DNA from 2 places in the Microbulbifer sp. ABM4_008 genome. Region 2 is predicted to be linked to the other one. Evidence: predicted binding sites of a transcription regulator. Region 2 holds the regulator's gene; the other holds the start of a gene.

Region 1 (6,575 bases), 1.3 Mb from region 2:
GGTCAATGTTAAAGGCTTCGTCGAGGCGCTCTGCCACCCAGTCCAGCTCCCTTGCGAATACCGGAGAGGTGCCATCACCACCTATCAGTAGGGCGTAAGTATCGCGTACGCCAGGTCTCTGTGAGGGGAGGGCTTCTATAGCATTATGTAAACGCTCACTTTCGCTATAGAGGCGGGTTTCTGCCTGGGCACCGGGAATATCCGTCTGTGCGCGCCAGGCGTCTTCGCTGGGGTAATAGGTACCCCCGGAGAAATAGGCAGACTCCTCGACAGTGTTTCCTTCAGCATTCGTACTTATTCGTACGCCTTCTCCTTCTGCTTCTCCATAGCGAAAAGTGGCACGGATAATCGTGCCGTCAGGCTGGGTGAGTTCACCTTCGCCGGAATAGGAGCCGTACTCGAAGCTGCCGGTATAGCGATAGCCATCGCTATCCGAGTAGCTACCTTGTATTAAAAAACCGTTTTCAAAGCTGCCATGATAAAAGCTGCCATCTTCTGCAGTGAGTTTGCCTTCGCCGTGGGGATCAAAGTTTAAAAACTCACCATGATAACTCCCACCTTCATCCCAATTTAAAGTACCGCTTTGCAGCTCCCCTTTATGGAATTCTCCCGCCCACTCAGTTTCATCGCAGCTATAGCGACCTTTGCCGTGGGGCTCTCCGTTGAGGAATTCCCCTTCATAGCTACAGCCATCACTTCCAGTTAACTCACCTTCACCTGTCATGCGACCTTTTCGAAAGTCGCCACGATAAAGGCTGCCATTGGGCCATTCGAGCTGACCCTGCCCATGAAACAGACCGTTAAGCATCTCGCCTTTGTAAACAGAGCCATCTGGCAAGGCGGTACCACCTGCGAACTGGGTTGGCTCACAGGCGCTGAGTAAGAAAATAAACGGCGTTAAATAGGTGTATCTCATTCCATGATCCAGTGTCCGGCTTTTGGAATCAGACTAACAAAAAAAGCTGCCAGAGGGCCTCTATGTTTTATTCAACTGGTCGAATTTAAGACCGTATTTATCTAAAAGTTGGCGTACCCGGTGTGAGTCGTTGTTGGATTTTTTTGAGGTGCGGCTCACTTGAAATAATTTGCGTCCGGCCTCTGCCATCGAATTGGACTCTGCACAAACCTGAATTAGCCCAGCTAGTTTGATTTGCTCGTAGTAATCCATCTGCTCGATGTGGTCTAGCGCCAACAGTGTTTCGATACGGGCAAGGGGTAGCGATGAATCTGTTAGTGGGTTTTGCCATTTAATTCGCAACCTATGGATTTCCTCTTCCACTACCTGAGTCGTGATACGCCCACCGTCGGCGAGGGTACCCATACGCAGGATACTGGCGTTAAGGTCGCGAAAGTTCGCAGACCAGCTGGCCTCGCGGGAGCGCCCAAAACTCAGGTACTTTTCCCGTGCTGATCTATTAAAGCTGACAAGATGCCCGGATTTCCTGGAGAAAGCCTCCAGCTCAAAATCTATATTGGGTTCCAGGTCTTCAATACGCTCTCGTAGAGAGGGCAGTCGGTAGGTCCACAGATCGATACGGGCGAGCAGGTCCGCGCGAAATTTACCTTCTTGGCAGAGCTGTACGAGATCCCGGTTGGTACCGGCGATCAGCTGGAAGTGACTGCTTACCTCCTTATCAGAGCCGAAAGGCATAAAGCGTTTGTGCTCAATCGCACGCAATAACATGGCCTGCTCATCCAATCCCAACTCACCGATTTCATCGAGAAACAGCAGGCCCTTATCTGCTTCCATTAGCAAGCCTGGCCGGTGGGTGGTGGCACCGGTATAGGCGCCTTTACGGTGGCCGAACAGGGCGGACATGGCATTCTCGCCGCGCAGGGTGGCGCAGTTAACGGCTACCAGGCCACCCTCCAGCTTGCCCCGCTGCTTGCGTAGTTCAAAGACACGCTGGGCCAGCTGGGATTTACCTGCCCCTGTGGGACCGGTAATTAGTATGGGGGCGTCGGAGCGAATCGATACCTGCTCCAGCTGCTCGATCATCTGGTTAAAAGCGAGATTGTTGGTCTCGATTCCCCCCTTCAGATAGGTGGTGCCCTCCTGGTGTTCCCTCTGGAAGCGCGAGGCAATCTGGTCGTATTTGGACAGGTCCAAATCGATGATTTGGTATTCGCCCGGCAAGCTACTGTTCTTTCGCGCCGGGGAAGTTTGCAGCAGACGTCCGGGGAAATACCCCGCCTCTGTTAACAGGTACAAGCAGATCTGCGCTACATGAGTACCGGTGGTGATATGCACCAGGTACTGCTCGTCATCCGGCTTGAAGCTATAGGCGCGGGCGAAATCCAGCAGATTGCTATACACGCTCTCGAAATCCCAAGGGTCATTGAAGTTCACCCGGTGGTGGACCACTTCGGTCTCTGGAGACACCCGCGCAATATCTTCTGTGACCTGGTCAGCCAGGTTTTTTGAGTGGTTGTCGAAAAGGAGCTCCAGCCTATCGATCAATAAGTCATCGTGCTGGCACATGGAAATGTTTGGGCGCCACTTATCCCAGCGCTTGTCGCCTTTGCCGCGCCGGTCCTTACTAGTACCGAGAATACTGATAGCGATTGTCTTCATGCTATCTAAAATATGATTTAACTATCAAAAAAGATAGATATTTATGAATCCCTTGTCTCAAGAAATCTAGTAAAAAACCCTGAGATAAAAAATAAATCGTTAAAAAACAATAGGTTACAAGTATTTTTCAGTTGTCTGCAAAAGTTGGCACCCAATTCGCTATATCAATAACTAAATGAAATACATGAATACCAAGCGCGGTTTCAAAAGGAGTGGAAGATGAAACCAATGCCATATGAAGTAATGCAGGCAGGTGGGGTACCGATTAAGTCCTGGACCCTGGGTGTGCCTTTTGAAGATGAAGCCAAAGCGCAGCTCAAAAATATCTCGCAGATGCCATTCATCCATAAATGGGTCGCGGCGATGCCTGATGTACATCTGGGCAAAGGCGCCACTATTGGAAGTGTGGTCCCAACTCTGGGGGCAGTAATTCCCGCTGCCGTAGGGGTGGATATTGGTTGCGGCATGATGGCGGTTCGCACCAGCCTGACGGCGGCGCAACTGCCGGACAACCTGGCTGGAGTGCGCAGCGCCATCGAACGCGCCGTGCCCCACGGCCGTACTGGCCGGCACCGGGGGAGAGGGCGGGACAAGGGGGCCTGGGAGAATCCACCGGACGATGCACTTGCCGGTTGGGCGCCTCTAGCCGCCCAGTTTGAACTGCTCAAAGAGAGGCATCCGGTATTAAAGAATACTAATAATATCAATCACTTGGGAACACTTGGTACAGGCAATCACTTTATCGAGATGTGCCTGGATGAACAGGGTAGCGTGTGGTTGATGTTGCATAGTGGCTCTCGGGGAGTGGGAAATCGAATAGGCACTTACTTTATTGAGAAAGCCAAGCGGGATATGGAGCGCTGGCATATCCACTTACCGGACAGTGACCTGGCCTATTTCCCGGAAGGTACAGAGCACTTTGATGACTATGTGCAGGCGGTGGAGTGGGCGCAGGAGTTTGCCCGTATCAATCGTGAAGTAATGATGGTGCGAACTATTAGCGCGGTGAAGCAGGCCCTGGGGATGGATTTTGAGGCACGGATGGAAGCGGTGAATTGTCACCACAATTACGTTTCCCGCGAGCATCATTACGGCAAAGATGTATTGGTGACCCGGAAAGGCGCTGTAAGAGCGCGTGCCGGCGAAATGGGCATTATTCCCGGTAGTATGGGGGCCAAGTCTTTTATTGTGCGGGGGCTGGGTAATGAAGAAAGCTTCTGTAGCTGTAGCCATGGGGCCGGACGAGTGATGTCCCGTACCAAGGCCAAAAAGCTGGTCTCCCTGGAAGAGCATCGCGCGGCCACCGCCGATGTGGAATGTCGAAAAGACGAGGGCGTGATCGATGAAACCCCATCGGCCTACAAACCTATAGAAAAGGTTATGGCAGCACAGAAAGACCTGGTGGAAATCGTCTACACCCTCAAGCAAGTGGTTTGCGTCAAAGGCTGACGCGTTTTAGGCCAGGGATCGGCCGAACTAAGGCAATTGCTAAAGTATGCAGGCCGCCGGGCGAATTCGCCGGGTTGCCGCAACCGAGTTTGAGGCCTTTAGCCCGTCAGCGGAGCCGGTTCTGAATCCCGGCCCGGCACCACCGCCTATGGCGGCAGGTGTACCTACGGGATAGAAGTTCAAACGCCTACTTTGTAGCTCATTTGGTAGAGCAGTCGATAACTTATCGATTTGTAGCAGGTTCGATTCCTGCCAAAGTCCTATCGTTATCCAAACGACCTGGAAAGAGGCGAGAGCCTGGGGTTCGACTCCCCATTAAAAATCTACCTGGGGTCCGATAGCCTCTCGATACGGTAAATAGGGTTTAGCGATTTACTGCGGAGGCACTCTGGCAACCGTGTCGTTAATTGTGGGTCTGCCCTGTGCGATCCAGCGGCAAGATTTACGGTTGTGTCTCCTGGCCAAGGATTTTGGCTGCAGGCTCAGGGGGAGCCATGTGGGGAAAATCGTAATTCCTCTGCCGCTGGGCCCCGCTCGGCACAAACGGTTTACCACCTGTCGCTGGACGGGCCCCACCCTTGCGGCCCATTGGGGTAGCGCAGTATGAAAATGGAATAAAAGATAAGAACCATGATATCTCTGTTCAAAATATGGAAGAACGTGGATGTTGCGGATAGCGAGCGAGTGTTGCTATTTCGCCGCAACCGTTTTGAAGGGGTGCTGCCACCTGGCAGCCATCGTATATCCCTATTGTCCGGTGATGTACGGGCAGAAACTTATGATATTACCGATGTGGTATTCGGTGAAATCAAAGCCAAATTTTTGTTAAACACCTATGGTGAGATCCTTGGTGAATACCTGCAATCCTATGAATTGTCAGACCATCAGGTGGGATTGTTTTACCGGGATAATCATTTGATCGATATTTTGCCACCGGGTACTTTTCGCGCTGTGTGGAAGGGCGGTGAATCCGTGCGGGTGGAAATCGTGGATATCTCTGAGGAATACGCCATCGATAAAAAAGTCCTGGGCTTACTGGGGCGAGGTGTACGTGCTGGTCAAATGCGCACCGCCCTTCAGGCGGTAAGCTACAACGAAATTCCCGATGAGCACGTGGGCCTGTTAATGGTCAACGGTAAGTTGGAAAAGGTGTTACAGCCCGGCTGTTATGGCTACTGGAAATACAACCGCTCTATCGAGGTTAAGGTACTGGACTTGCGGTTGAAAACCATCGAAGTCAGTGGTCAGGAAATTCTGACCAAGGATAGGGTCAGCCTGCGTATCAACTTGACTGGTGCTTACAAAATTGCCGATGCAAAAAAAGTAGCGCTAAAGCTCAGCGATAGTACAGGCTTTATTTATCGCGAATTGCAGCTGCACTTGCGCGAGGCCGTGGGTACTCAAACCCTGGATAGCCTTCTGGCTGATAAGGACAGGTTGAATATTGTGATTGCGACCGGCATCCGCGACAAGCTGGCGAAATATGGTATCGAGCTTACCAGTGTCGGGGTCAAGGATATTATTTTGCCCGGCGATATGAAGATGATCCTCAATCAGGTTGTAGAAGCGCAGAAGGAATCTGAGGCAAACCTGATTAAGCGCCGGGAAGAAACCCAAGCTATGCGATCTCTGCACAATACCGCCAAGCTGATGGATAACAACCCGGTACTGTTGCGCTTGAAAGAACTGGAAGCTTTGGAGCGGGTCAGCACCCGCATCGATAAGATTTCCGTATATGGCGGTCTCGATGGGGTGATGAACGAGTTGGTGAAGTTGCGCCCTACGGCTTAAAGACGCCACTCACCAAAAAAAGATGTAAATTTTAAGGAATTAAACAGTGATTGAGATAGACGGCGCCCAGGGGGAGGGCGGCGGACAGATTTTGCGGACATCCCTCACCTTGTCTGTTTGTTTGGGAGTACCGGTTCGAATTAAGAATATTCGAGCAGGTCGTAAAAAACCCGGTTTGTTGCGTCAGCACCTAGCCTGCTTGCGAGCAGCTAAAGCGATTAGCCATGCCGAAGTCAGCGGCGAACAATTGGGTGCTTCGGAAATAACTTTTGCACCGGGAAAAGTGCGTCCCGGTAAATACCACTTTCCTATTGGCTCGGCCGGTAGTACCAGTTTGGTGTTTCAAACCGTGTTGCTACCGCTGTTATTGGCCGATGGGGACAGTCAGCTGTGCTTTGAAGGCGGCACTCACAATACAAGTGCTCCCAGTTTTGATTTTATTGCTCAGGCCTATTTGCCTCTATTGGCTCGTATGGGCGCCGGTATAGAGTTGGCTCTGGATAATCATGGCTTCTATCCAGCCGGAGGCGGCTCCTGGAGGGCTAGAGTTCAGCCCGCCTCGCAATTGTCAAAACTGGAGCTGACAGAGCGTGGTGAAATAGTGGATTGCGAAGCAGTGGCTACCTTTGCCCATATTCCCGCCCATGTAGCCCAGCGGGAGTTAGCGCAGGTGCGCAAGAAGTGCGATTGGCAACCGGATCGCCTGTACCAAAAGCGGGTGAAATCTCAGGGGCCGGGTAATTTATTGTCGTTGCGGTTG
Region 2 (6,575 bases):
AATTGAAGCCGACATCTTCCAGTAATTGCAGTGCAGAACTTTTTCCGGAGCCGGAGCGTCCACTAATTATCACCAAGCGCATGGAGAGCCCTTTTCTTTGATCAAGTCTTTATTATTTCGCTTGTTGCACTACCTGAACAACGAGGCGAATGTCAGCTCTGAGACTCAGTTACTAACAAAACCTCCTCTAGGCGGCTGCAGTACTATCAATAGCGAGGGCATATAGCTCATCACTACTTTGTGCTTGCCTTAGCTTATCTCTAACCTGGCTGCTGGAAAACAGAGCGGCGATTTCGGCTAGCGTATCCAGATGTTCCTGCTCAGCATCTTCGGGGACCAGAAGAGTAAATAGCAAATCGACAGGCTGGCGGTCGACAGAGTCAAAATCAATGGCGGGCTGGGTGGTACAGAGAACCCCAATGGGGCTATCACAGCCGGGCAGCCTGCAATGGGGAATGGCAACACCATCGCCGATACCGGTGGAACCAAGGCGCTCACGGGCGATCAGTTGGTTAAAAACTGTATCGGAATCGTGTTGGGGATATTGTTCGGCAATGGCCTGGGCAATATTGAGCAGTAGCTTTTTTTTGCTGCTCCCCGCCAGATGGCAAAGGCTAAGGCGGGGAGAGAGTAATGCTTCCAGTGTCATAGTTCAGCGATGGTTCTGCAACTTCTCTTTGTGTTTTTTCAGTTGGCGGTCCAGCTTATCGGTGAGCGCATCAATTGCCGCGTACATATCTCTGTCTTCGGATCCAGCACAGAGGTCGTGACCGTTTATATGTACCGTCGCCTCAGCTTTTTGGATCAGTTTTTCGACGGATAAAATTACTTGCGCGTTGGTGATGTTGTCGTAATGTCTGGACAGCTTCTCCATTTTGCTTTCGCAGTAGCTGCGCATAGGTGAGGTAACGTCGACGTGGTGGCCACTAATATTGATCTGCATGGATTTCTCCTTGAAAGGTGCATCACAAGCCGGCGCTCACCCCCTATCGGGTCGCAACCCTACTAGGAAGTGGGCCAGAATGGAAGGATACACTCAAATTTTGGATTTTGGTTGCAGGTTGGGGGCGGAAGGCGCCAGTAGCGTATGACTGGAGGTGGGTTAGGGGTCAGATTAATTGGCTGTGTTTGGGTTGTGACTTAAATGAGCCTCTTTCTCTCACTTGAGGAGGGGATACCCATAGATTCGCGGTATTTCGCTACCGTTCGGCGCGCAACCTTGATGCCTTGCTTGTCCAGCTCCTGAGTGATCTTGTTATCTGATAGCGGCTTTCGAGGTACTTCTGTGTCAATCAGCTTGCGAATCAGGGCTCGAATGGCGGTGGATGACGCATCCTCACCGGAATCTGTACTGACGTGGCTTGAGAAGAAATATTTGAGTTCGAAAACTCCCCGCGGAGTCAGCATATATTTTTGGGTGGTCACTCGGGATATGGTGGATTCATGCATGCCAATGGTTTCAGCAATATCTGCCAGAACCATTGGTCGCATTGCCTCTGGGCCTTCCTCAAAAAAGCCTTGCTGCTTATCCACAATGGACGTGGCGACCTTTAGCAGAGTGTCGTGGCGGCTCTGCAGGCTCTTCAAGAACCAGCGGGCCTCCTGCAAGTGATCCCGCATGAAATTGTTTTCCCGGGAGTTATCCGCCCGTTTTACCAAGGAGGCGTAGTGGCCATTAATCCGGATCTTTGGAGTGATTTCTGGATTGAGTTCGACCAGCCAGCGGTGATCCTTGCGGGACACAATAATATCGGGAATGACATAAGCGGGCTGTTCCCTGCTGAACTCCTCACCTGGATTGGGGGTAAGTGTCTGGATAAGGCGGATTACTTCGCCGAGCTGGGCTTCGTTGAGACGTGTGCGTCGGGTGAGTTGCCTGAAATCCCTTTTTCCAAGTAATTCCAAGTGGCGCTCAATGATGGTCTGCGCTTCGTTTAGCCACAGAGTTTCCGCTGGTAGCTGCTTGAGCTGGAGTTGAAGGCACTCTTGGAGGCTTCTGGCCCCGCAGCCAGCGGGTTCGAATTGTTGTACAGCTTTAAGGACTGCAACTACCTCATCTTCTTCGAGCTGAAGGGAGTTGGCCACGTCATCAACGGTGGTATTGAGGAGACCGTTTGGGTCGATGGCGTCAATAAGGTGCTCGCCGATCCATTTATCGTGACTGGAAAGTGCTGTCAGGTTTAATTGCCAGCGCAAGTGGTCTTGAAGTGTGTCGGTGGAAGAGTTGCGCTCAAAATTGGGGTCGTCGCCCTCGGCGGGACCACTGTAGCTGCTGTAAATGTCGTCCCAGTGAGAATCAACGGGCAGCTCTGTTGGAATATCCTGGTTCCAGTCGGAATCACCAAGCTCTTTTTCCTCAGCGGCTGCGTGGTTTAAATCCTCCCCTACAGCGGCTGGAGGCTCTTGTTGTGCGTTGCTCTCGGTATTGGCTGTTGCTTGTTGAGCCAGATCTTCACCCTCAGCTTCCAGCATCGGGTTGCTGTCGAGGGCTGCCTGGACTTCTTGCTGTAAATCTAGTGTGGAGAGCTGCAGGAGGCGTATTGCCTGCTGCAACTGGGGGGTCATAGTTAGCTGTGCGCCGAGTTTGAGCTGGAGAGACTGCTTCATAATTTAAAGTTGCAGGCCAGTGCGACAAAGGGTTCGTCAAAATTAACCCGAGATGGCGCAGACTACCTTGGCCCTCAAACTATTACAAGCAATAAGCATGCCGACTATTGCCTGCCAGGAGGTCGATTTCTATCTGAAGTGTGATATGTTTTTCGAAATTTTACCTATTTAGTTACGCCTGTCATCATTTGCCATTAAATGGTGAACTCGTGTCCCAAATAGACTTCGCGCACTTGCTGGTTAGCGAGGACATCATCGGGCGTGCCTGAGGCAATAATATGTCCCTCGCTAACGATATAAGCGGTTTCACAGATATCCAAGGTTTCTCTCACGTTGTGGTCTGTGATCAAGACGCCAATATCCCTGTCCCGCAAGTGGCGAATAATGTGTTTGATATCGTTCACTGAAATAGGGTCTACACCAGCAAAAGGTTCATCGAGCAAGACAAAGCTTGGGTCTGTAGCCAGGGCTCGTGCAATCTCTACCCTGCGTCGCTCTCCGCCGGATAGAGCCATTCCTAGGCTGTTTTCAATGTGTGTAATGTTGAACTCTTCGAGCAACTCCTGGGCCTGTTCTTCGCGCTCTGTACGATTGAGCCCTTTTCGGGTTTCGAGGATTGCGAGAATATTGTCACGCACTGACAGTCGTCGAAAAACAGAGGCCTCTTGGGGCAGGTAGCCGATTCCTTTGCGGGCGCGCCCGTGCATTGACAGGCGAGTAATATCTTCGTTGTCGATCAGGACTTGCCCGGCATCGGCCTGCACCAGCCCAGCGATCATATAGAAGCAGGTGGTTTTCCCAGCTCCGTTGGGGCCAAGTAAGCCAACGACCTGTCCACTTGAGACGCTGACAGAGACATCTTGGACAACTTTTCTTTTCTTATATTGTTTGGCGAGGTGTAACGCTTGTAGCGTTGGCATAATGAGTCCTGAAATCTAACCGCGGCCGAGAGGGGCAGCGGATTACATCATTGTAAATAGCGCTGTTTTACAGGCATTGAAACTTGGGTGAACTACTGGTCTGTGTCGGTATTAGCTTCAGCAGGCTCGCTGGCTTCTGTGCTCTCAGGTTTCCAGATCATCTCAACTCTGCCTTGGCCAGGCTGGCTGCGAGCGCTCATTTGCTCAGTTGCGAGATCGTAGTCGATTTTCTCCGCAGTTAGGGTGTTGCCATCGCGATCGATATAAGCTTGCCCGGTGAGCTGTAGCTCTTCAGAGCTGATTGCGTATTCTATTCGTTCAGCATGAGCCTTTACAGGCTCTTGACTATCCAAGATCCGTTGCTGGAAGTGCGCTGGGCGACCCACAGCGATAACCCGGCTGATTTCATCGCTTGCGGTAAAGTAGACTTCCACCCGGTCTGCCTTGATTTTCAGAGAGCCCTGGGTGATGACTACATTGTTGGTATAAACCACCAGGTTGTTTGCGCGGTCGGCTGACATGGAGTCCGAGCCTACAGATATTTTCTGGGCCCGGTCATCGGGTAGTGCTTGTGCTGTAGCAGCAAGGGCTGCCAATGTAATTGCAGCGAGTGCCTTCAAGATTGGGAGGTGGCGGTTATTGGGTGTCATAGCTACTCTTCACATCGGATAGGATTTCCATCCGGTTTTCTTTCAGGTAAGCACGCATGCCCGTTCCTTCAGTTTGGTTGGGGCCGGAGCTAATAGTAACAACTTTGTCGGTTTCGGCGAATTCCCTGTCAGGGAAGATTGTAAGCCGTGACGTTCTTAGTTGGATGCCATCCGGGGTGGGGAGTTCATCAACCTGAACCTTGCTGTCGAGCTCAATGCGTTCACCACGATTAAAGGCGATTCCGCGCCTGGAGCGAGCTGCCCACTTAGGTTGGTCGTTCTCATAGAACAGCATGCGCGGTTCTTCCAGGTTGGCACGGTCTCGCCTTTTAAATTGAAAATAGGTAATTTGTTCTGCGTCTACGCGATAAGCAAGATTGCCTGTCTGGTCAAAGTGGCGGGTTTCGGCCCCTTTTATAATAAGATCAGCAGCACGATTTTGCTGCTGCGGGGTGGGCCTTTTGCTCAGAAGTTGTTCAGGTGGACTCTCGGAAAACCAGAGCCCCGCACTGATGAGCAGGATGACCAATATGAGAGGCAACCAGGAGCGCATTACATTTCTCCAATATACGGGGCGAGTGCCGCGTCAAAGGTTCCTTGCGCAATCATAATGCGATCGCAGACTTCACGCACAGCCCCCTCACCACCACGAGCTTCAGTGACCCATAAAGCCCGTTCTCGCACAGGTGGAGCAGCATTGGGTGGGGCAATAGGGCATCCAATTTTGGTCATAACCAATAGATCGGGGTAATCGTCACCTACATACGCGATATCTTCCAGGCGGCAGGACTCTTCGGAGAGCAGTTCCTGTAGGGCGGCAAACTTATCTTCCCGGCCCTGGATTAATTTATTGATTCCCAAGTCGTGTGCGCGGCGTTCTACCACGTTACTGCGTCGACCAGTTATGATTGCTACACGAACTCCGGAATTTTGTAGTATCTTAATGCCGTGACCGTCTAGGGTATTAAACGTTTTGAGTTCGTTGCCACTGTTGTCAAAATAAAGTCTGCCGTCTGTAAGGACGCCATCGACGTCTAATATAAGCCAGCGTACCTTTCTAAGGGAGTCGTTTAATAATTGCTCATGGATCACTAGGGTTATTCCTATAAACTTACTGTTGCGCGCGAATACAAGCTTTTCATTTTGAAGTTGCGCGGCCTATTCCGCGCATTTTACATTATCTTTCAAATAACACCGGCACGTAGAATATCGTGCATATGAAGAACACCAAGCGGGTGATGTGTTTCATCCTCTACAACTAGAGCAGTAATTTTGTAATCCTCCATAATTCGTAACGCCTCAGCTGCCAGTGTGTCGGTGGAGACCGTTTTGGGGCGGCGGCTCATGACTTCTGCCATTATTGCTTTATCTAGCTCAATCTTTTGATCGATTACCCTGCGTAAATCTCCGTCGGTAAATACCCCGAGCAGTTCACCTTCGTCGTTCACTACAGTCGTTATACCAAAGCCTTTACTAGTCATCTCAAGTAGGGCTTTTGATAGTAATGTCTCTGGTGTTACTTGAGGAAGTTCGTTGCCGACATGCATTACATCTTCTGTTTTCAGTAAAAGCCTGCGCCCGAGTGCACCACCGGGGTGAGAGAAGGCAAAGTCTTCGGCGGTAAAGCCGCGAGCCTCGAGTAAAGCGACCGCAAGGGCGTCTCCCATCACGAGAGTGACAGTTGTTGAAGAGGTAGGCGCAAGGTTGAGGGGGCAGGCTTCTGTTTCTACAGAAATATCTAAATTAACTTCTGCGGCCTGAGCGAGGGGAGAGTCGGTTTTGCCTGCCATGCTAATAAGTGGAATACCTAAGCGTTTTAATAGCGGCAGTAACGTGAGGACTTCAGCGGAGGAGCCAGAGTTTGATATGGCTATGACAACGTCATCTCGTGTGATCATACCGAGATCGCCGTGACTCGCCTCGCCGGGGTGAACAAAAAAGCTTGGTGTGCCAGTGCTGGCAAGGGTAGCGGCTATCTTGCGGCCAATATGTCCTGACTTGCCCATGCCGGTAACAATTGTGCGGCCACGACATTGCATAATCAATTCACAGGCTTGCTGGAATTCTTCGTTTATTCTGTTTTCCAGTGCTGCTACGGCGTCAGCTTCCATGCGGACGGTACGTCGCCCAGCTTCCAAAATTAGATCCTGTGTCATCAACTGCCTCGAATCGCTTACTAGTGCTTTTTAAAAGTTGCCATAAAACTGTCTAATTATGCGACAGTCTTGATGTTTGCTTATCTGACAGCGTGGATACTTTTTGTCATAAGAGTCCATTAAATGAAGGGAGCTTGCCCTTTTTGCTGTCGTGCTAATCTATATTAGCGGGCTGCTGGCGGAGGGAAAAGCAGCATGCTTTCTGGACGTTTCAAATGACACGCTCGTACACCGCCACACTG

What was found. The regulator sigma-54, encoded in region 2, starts transcription at its own class of promoters, with help from an activator protein. The targets are predictions, from matches to a motif close to TGGCACANNNNTTGCNNT.
Region 1: ACYX4J_RS20920 (RtcB family protein) is a predicted target of sigma-54. The motif match lies at 2,721-2,738, and genes of this name have one in related genera.

Annotation. Positions count from the first base shown of each region.
Region 1 covers NZ_CM149970.1:4,812,427-4,819,001, reverse strand. Annotated here, with positions in the region: gene ACYX4J_RS20930 (C13 family peptidase) at 1-916, opposite strand, end outside; gene rtcR (RNA repair transcriptional activator RtcR) at 977-2,575, opposite strand; gene ACYX4J_RS20920 (RtcB family protein) at 2,795-4,024, shown strand; tRNA gene ACYX4J_RS20915 (tRNA-Ser) at 4,214-4,285, shown strand; gene ACYX4J_RS20910 (slipin family protein) at 4,655-5,815, shown strand; gene rtcA (RNA 3'-terminal phosphate cyclase) at 5,862-6,575, shown strand, end outside.
Region 2 covers NZ_CM149970.1:956,125-962,699, forward strand. Annotated here, with positions in the region: gene rapZ (RNase adapter RapZ) at 1-82, opposite strand, end outside; gene ptsN (PTS IIA-like nitrogen regulatory protein PtsN) at 188-649, opposite strand; gene hpf (ribosome hibernation-promoting factor, HPF/YfiA family) at 653-943, opposite strand; gene ACYX4J_RS04175 (RNA polymerase factor sigma-54) at 1,141-2,607, opposite strand; gene lptB (LPS export ABC transporter ATP-binding protein) at 2,802-3,527, opposite strand; gene lptA (lipopolysaccharide transport periplasmic protein LptA) at 3,620-4,177, opposite strand; gene lptC (LPS export ABC transporter periplasmic protein LptC) at 4,164-4,730, opposite strand; gene ACYX4J_RS04195 (KdsC family phosphatase) at 4,730-5,266, opposite strand; gene ACYX4J_RS04200 (KpsF/GutQ family sugar-phosphate isomerase) at 5,362-6,333, opposite strand.